Regions from separate parts of the Stenotrophomonas sp. P5_A9 genome, predicted to be linked through region 2. Evidence: riboswitches for the same ligand, from Rfam matches in the RefSeq annotation. Region 2 holds a riboswitch; the other holds the start of a gene.
The links. Region 2 has a riboswitch for glycine ahead of AC1DR7_RS05825 (trimeric intracellular cation channel family protein). Riboswitches for the same ligand answer to the same signal wherever they lie in the genome.
Positions count from the first base shown of each region.

Region 1: it holds a riboswitch for glycine, as region 2 does, so the genes downstream of both, gcvP (aminomethyl-transferring glycine dehydrogenase) here and AC1DR7_RS05825 (trimeric intracellular cation channel family protein) in region 2, are expected to answer to the same signal.

Region 1 covers NZ_JBFULC010000041.1:20,900-24,294, forward strand. The annotation lists gene AC1DR7_RS13670 (hypothetical protein) at 1-293, opposite strand, end outside; gene AC1DR7_RS13675 (multidrug effflux MFS transporter) at 518-1,741, opposite strand; glycine riboswitch at 2,021-2,123, shown strand; gene gcvP (aminomethyl-transferring glycine dehydrogenase) at 2,222-3,395, shown strand, end outside.
Region 2 covers NZ_JBFULC010000013.1:12,597-15,991, forward strand. The annotation lists gene AC1DR7_RS05820 (MdtA/MuxA family multidrug efflux RND transporter periplasmic adaptor subunit) at 1-612, opposite strand, end outside; gene AC1DR7_RS05825 (trimeric intracellular cation channel family protein) at 897-1,514, opposite strand; glycine riboswitch at 1,605-1,696, opposite strand; glycine riboswitch at 1,705-1,798, opposite strand; gene AC1DR7_RS05830 (GIY-YIG nuclease family protein) at 1,843-2,112, shown strand; gene AC1DR7_RS05835 (ribonuclease E inhibitor RraB) at 2,213-2,557, shown strand; gene AC1DR7_RS05840 (nuclear transport factor 2 family protein) at 2,626-3,063, shown strand; gene AC1DR7_RS05845 (NAD(P)/FAD-dependent oxidoreductase) at 3,120-3,395, opposite strand, start outside.

The DNA of each region.
Region 1 (3,395 bases), on a different contig from region 2:
AGGGCGTCCGAGTAGACCAGGCGTACCGGCGTGCCCTGACGCTCGTGCAGTTCGGCGGCCTGCATGATCAGCGCCAGCACGCGCGCCGCGCTCGGGGTCTGGCCGGCGATGCGGCCATCCATGCCCAGTACCCACTCGCCGTCGCGGCGGACGATGCCGGCCAGCAGCGTGCGCTGCTGGTCACGCAGCTCGGCATGCGGCTCCACCGGCGGGGTGGCGGCCTGCTCGCGGTTGGCAGCCTGGGTTTCGCGGCGCCGGCGGATGTCGCGGCGCAGTTTGGAGGTGGTCGACATCTGGAACGTCCGGACTGCATCAAAGCGCAAAGGATACCGCACGGGCCCGGCCGGGCCCGTTGAGGGCCGCCGCCCGGCTCGGTCCCGCACCTTGCCGTGGCGCCGATAGCCCATGACGGTGATGGCCTGCCGATCGATGCCGCAGCCCTGACCAGGTGCCGCCGGATCGCCAGCACCACGCCGGCCACGCCCGCGTCGCCCGCCATCGTAGCGTGCGCGTGCGCTTATTCGATCGGCGTCAGCACGTCACGGCGGCGCTCGCAGTGCCGCTCCCAGTACCAGAAGCTGCCACCGATGGCGAAGAAGCCCGCGTAGCCCAAGGCCAGGTGCAGCGGGCTGCTGCTGAGCATCGGCGAAACCACGCCGGCCACCACGGTGTTGATCATCAGCTGGATGAACATCTGCATCGAGGAGGCCAGGCCGCGCTGATGCGGGTACATGTCCAGCACGGCGAGCGCCAGGATCGGGAAGATCAAGGCCATGCCGACGCCGCCCAGGAAAATCGGCATCACCGCCCACGGCAGCGCGATCTGCGGTACCGATACCACGTAGCCGACGTTCAGCAGCGCCGAGACGGCGCACAACGCAAACCCGATCGCGATCTGCCGCTGCGCCACGATCCGCCCGGCCATGCGGCCGGACAGGAACGAGCCCACGGTCATGCCGCCGATGGTGGGGATGAACAACCAGGCAAAGCCGCCCTCGCCCAGCTTGAGGTGTTGCATCACAAACACCGGTGCCGAGGCGATGTACAGGAAGATGCCGGAGAAATTGAACGCGCCTGCCGCGGCCAGGCGCAGCAGGCGCGGGTTGGAGCCCATCCGCACATAGCTGCGCAGCAGTTCGCGCATCGACAGCGGCGTGCGCGCTTGGACCGGGTGGGTTTCCGGCAGCCATTTGCCGGTGGCCAGCAGCAGCACCACGCCGAACAGCACCAGGAACCAGAAGATCAGCGGCCAGTCGCCGCCGCCGAGCAGGATCCAGCCGCCGATGATCGGCGCGATGGCCGGGGCGACGCCGAAGATCATCGACACCTGGCTCATCAGACGCTGCGCGTCGGCACCGTGGTACAGATCGCGGATCACTGCGCGGCCGACGATCACCCCGACCCCGGCGGTGACGCCCTGCAGCGCACGGAACACCAGCAGCGTGGTCATGTCGCGCGACAGCGCGCAGCCGATCGAGGCGCCGATGAACAGCACCAGCCCGCCGATGATCACCCGCTTGCGTCCGAACGCATCGGACAACGGGCCGTGCGCCAGGCTCATCAGGCCGTAGAACAGCAGGTACACGCTGATGGTCTGCTGCACGGCCACCTGGTCGACCTGCATGCGGTCGCCGAGCAGCAGGAAGGCCGGGAAAATGGTATCGATCGAGAACGGACCGAACATCGCCAGGCCTGCGAGCAGCAGGGCAAGGCGGCGGGTCGAGGGTGAGGCGGGCGTCATGCGGTCTTCCGTCTGGGCCGTGCGCACTGCACGGCGGGCGCAAGCCCGGAACGGGCGGCACCAGATGAATACGAGGGTCCGATGATGATAGGCCTTTGTACCGCCGGGCACCATCGCCGGAGGCCCGAGAGGGGCGCCCATACCACCCCGTATTCATGTGCCATGGGGACGCAGCAGAGAAAGCCGCTGGGCTATAATTGGCGGGCACCATGGTGGGAGAAGCGGACACCCGCTGCCGAAGGCGCAACGCCCGTAATCGCTCAGGCCCGATACCACCCGTACCAAAACTCTGGAGAGACCGGCCCATTGCCGGCGCCGAAGGGGCACGAAGCACGCAGATGCGCGCTTTTAAACTCTCAGGCAAAAGGACAGAGGGGCACCCAGGAAGACCGCAAGGTCCGGTGGATCGCTGTCGCCCGCGACACGCCCTGGCCCCGGCTGCCTTCCGAACGTGCGTGCCCACTCTTCGAGATGCCAGCCATGTCCCAGAACACTCCTTCCCTGCGCGAGCTTGAACACAGCCACGCGTTCGTCGAACGCCACATCGGCCCCAACGACGCTGAAATCGCGCAGATGCTCGACGTGGTCGGCCACGCCTCGCTGGACGCGCTGACCGATGCGATCGTCCCGGCCGGAATCAAGTCGCCGGCCCCGCTGGACCTGCCCGAGTCGCTGACCGAAGTGCAGGCACTGGCCAAGATCCGCGCCATCGCCGACAAGAACCAGGTGTTCCGCACCTTCATCGGCCAGGGCTACTACGGCACGCTGACCCCGAACGTCATCCTGCGCAACGTGCTGGAAAACCCGGCGTGGTACACCGCCTACACCCCGTACCAGGCCGAGATTTCGCAGGGCCGCATGGAAGCGCTAATCAACTTCCAGACCCTGTGCGCCGACCTGACCGGCATGGAGATCGCCAACGCCTCGCTGCTGGATGAAGCCACCGCCGCCGCTGAAGCGATGACCCTGGCCAAGCGTTCGGCCAAGTCCAAGTCCGACACCTTCTTCGTGCACGACGCCGTGCACCCGCAGACGCTGGAACTGCTGCGCACCCGCGCCGAGCCGATGGGCATCGTGCTGCGCGTGGGCACCCCGGCCGAGGCGATGGAGGCCGAAGCCTATGGGGTGCTGCTGCAGTACCCGGACACCTTCGGCCATATCGGCGACTACAAGGCGCTGGCCGATGCCGTGCACGCCCGTGGCGGCCTGGTCGCGGTGGCGACCGACCTGCTCGCGCTGACCCTGATCGCCGCCCCCGGCGAATGGGGCGCGGACATCGTGGTCGGCAACTCGCAGCGTTTCGGCGTGCCGTTTGGTTTCGGTGGCCCGCATGCCGCCTTCATGGCCTGCCGCGACGCCTACAAGCGCTCGATGCCGGGCCGCCTGATCGGCGTCTCGGTGGACGCGCAGGGCAATGCCGCCTACCGCCTGACCCTGCAGACGCGCGAGCAGCATATCCGCCGTGAGAAGGCCACTTCCAACATCTGCACCGCGCAGGTGCTGCTGGCGGTGATGGCCTCGATGTATGCCGTGTACCACGGCCCGGAAGGTCTGACCCGCATCGCCCGCCGCACCCATCGCCTGGCCGCGATCCTGGCCAGCGCACTGCGCGCTGCCGGCGTCAATGTGGGCGAGCATTTCTTCGACACCCTGC
Region 2 (3,395 bases):
CACCAGGTTGCCGACGTCCACGTTGCGCAGGCCCATGCGGCCCGCAACCGGTGCGGTGATGCGGGTGTACTGCAACTGCAGGCGCGCTTCATCGACCGCGGCCTGGTCGGTCTGGCGACGACCCTGCAGCTGGCGCACCTTGCTCTGCTGGTCGCTCAGGTCCTGCGCGGAGACGAAGTGCCTGCGCTGCAGTTCTTCATAGCGTTTGAGCTGGGCCTGGGCGTTGTCCAGCTCGGCCAGGTTCTGCTGCTGGGTGCCCAGCGCACGCGACAGCGCCACCTGGTAGGCGCGCGGATCGATCTCGGCGATCAGGGCGCCGGCCTTGACGTGCTCGCCCTCGCGGAACGACAGCCGCAGCAGTTCGCCATCCACGCGGCTGCGCAGGCTCACCGTGTGCAACGGGGTGACGGTGCCCAGCGCCTTCAGGCGTACCACCAGGTCCTCGCGTACGACGGTGGCCACGCGGACGGGCGTGGCGGCAGCGGCAGGCGCCGCGTCGGCGGCCGGTGCCGGCGCGAGCACGCGCCAGGCGATGGCGGCGGCGGCCAGCACGGCCACGACCAACAGCGGTTTGAACAGACGACGGGAACGCGAGGGCAGCGGGGCAGACATGGGGCATCCTGCGCGTGCGCCATACGGCGAACGCGTCCATGGTTTACCGGCCCGTGGGGGCAGGCGGGGCGAAGTGGGGTTGTCTGGCGGGGCCGCTGGTCGAATGCCGCAGCGTGGCTGGATGCCGACCCGGGAGGGTCGGGGGCGTCATGTTACCGCGTGCGGCAGTCTGCGCTCACATGCCCTTGGTCATGGGATGCAATGAACGCTGCGGTACCGACCGTTGGCCGGTACAAGGTCGCCCGGCCAACGGCCGGGCGCTACAGGTGCATTGAACGTTCCGTTCAATGCACCTCGTCGCGGTAGACGAACTTGGGCATTTCCCAGTTGAAGTGGATCGCCAGCAGGCGCAGCAGGAAGCCACCGCCCAGGCACCACAGCGTGGCCGCATTGAGCGACACGCCCAGTTCCAGCAGGCCCAAGTAGGCCGCGCCGGTGAACAGCGTGATCACCGCATACAGTTCCTTCTGGAAGATCAGCGGCACCTCGTTGCACAGTACATCGCGCAGCACGCCGCCGAAGGCGCCGGTCAGCATCCCGGAGATCAGCACGATCGGTGCGGCGTGGCCGGCCTCGCGCGCCACCGCGCAGCCGATCAGGGTGAAACAGATCAGCCCGAGTCCGTCCAGCACCAGGAAGGTGCGGCGGAAGTGGTGCATCCAGCGCGCCACCCAGGTGGCGATCAAGGCCGCGCAGATGGTGAAGCCCAGGTACTCCGGGTGTTTCACCCAGCCCAGCGGGTAGTGGCCCAGCACGATGTCGCGCAGCGAGCCGCCGCCGAGCGCGGTGACGCAGGCGATGATCACCACGCCGAACAGGTCCATGCGCCGCCGCCCGGCCGACAGTGCGCCGGTCATGGCTTCGGCGGAAATGGCGATGAGGTAAATCAGGGAGAGCAGCATGGCGGGAACTCCGGGCAACGGCAGGCGAGGACGGAACCACGCACACCACACGCCAGCGCAGGGCACTGTCGTGGGATGGGATTCCGTTGCCGCTCCCGCTGTCCTTTTGCCTGAGAGTTCAGTGGCCAAGGCCACGTGCCCCTTCGGCGGGTCATTGAAGACCTCTCTCCAGATCGGCGTGTCGGATGCATGGTTGGTGGCTGTGCAGCCACCGGCCTGAGCGATTATGGGAGCCTGCGCCTTCGGCGGGCGCCAGCGCGGCGCCTCTCTCCTGCATCCGGGCCGGATTCTAGCAGCCAGCGACCCCGCGCCGGTGGATAATCCCGGTATGCCCGCTGAACCCGCCCCCTGGTACGTCTACCTGCTGGAATGCCGCAACGGCAGCTACTACGCCGGCATCAGCAACGACGTGGCGGCCCGCTTCCAGGCCCATGTGGACGGCAAGGGGGCCAAATACACCCGCGCCAATCCGCCGGTGAAGCTGCTGGCGATGCGCGCCTACCCGGACCGCGCCACCGCCTCCAAGGCCGAATGGCAGCTCAAGCGCCAGCCGCGGGCGCGCAAGCTGGCGTGGCTGCAGGCGGTGGAATCGGCGTAGCGCCGGACGCTGCGGGCCGCGCGTCGCTTGTTCGCGTGTTCGCCGCCGACATACCATCGTGCATCTGCCGGTGATCGGCCTGCTGAACCCCTGGAGTGCCATGTCCCGCGACCTGATCCTGTACCCGGAAGACGAAAACGGCGATGTGCTGTGGAACATGCTGCAGGACGGTGATGACCTGTCGATTCCCCGCGAGGTGGATTTCGCGCTGATCTTCCCCACCGAAGACGTGGCCATTGCCTTTGCCGTGCACCTGCTCAAGAACGAACAGAAGGTGTCCTTCGCCCGCTACGAAGGCAACGACGAGTTCCCCTGGCAGATCCTGGTGCACCCGCTGATGGTGCCGACCCACCACAACATCGCCGGCTTCGAAGGCCTGCTGGGTACCGAAGCCATTCCCTACAGCGGACGGCTGGATGGGTGGGGGTGCGTTTCGCAGGGCTGACGCCCTTCAGCACGCCACGTACTGCACGCGACCCCGCCCTTCATTCGCGCACCTGCCGGAGAGCACCGATGTCCGCCCTGTTCCTGATCCTTGCCGCCGCCGCAACCGCCCCGCCCGCCGCAATCGTTCCGGATCCGGCCACGCTGGCGGCCATCGAGGCGACCTGTTTCGATTACGTGGACGGCCAGCTCGAAGCCGATCCACAGCGCGTCGCACGTTCGCTGCACCCGGACCTAGCCAAGCGCGCCATCCTGGGGGATACCCCGGACGAGCGGCTCGGGCTGCGGCGGATGTCCAAGGAAGAGCTGGTCGGGCTGACCCGGCAGGGCGCTCTGAAAACGCCGAAGGAGCAGTGGAACCGCAGCTGCCGGGTGCTGGACGTGACCGGCAACGCCGCCTCGGTGCGGCTGGAAACGCCATGGTTCGTGGACTATTTCCACATGGGCCGTTTCGGCGCGCGTTGGGTCATCGTCAATGCGCTGTGGTACAGCAAGCCGAAGCAATGAGCCCGTCCAGTGTCACCGAACAACCTCGCACATTCCGGGCAAGCGTTACATCCTGATCATCGCGATGACGTCTCATCCGGATCGGGCGCAGACGGGATGGCCTTCCTCCGCCGATCCTCACGGTCATCCCCGAAAATGATCCGCGCGCTGCGCTGGTAGCTCCAGTATGCCACCGCCCAGTTAAGCAGCACCACGATGCGGTTGCGGAAGCCGATCAGGAAGAACACGTGCGCGGCCAGCCAGAACCACCAGGCCAGCACGCCGGACAACTGCAGCCTGCCCAGGTGCACGATCGCGGCCATGCGCCCGATCGTGGCCAGGTTGCCGAAGTC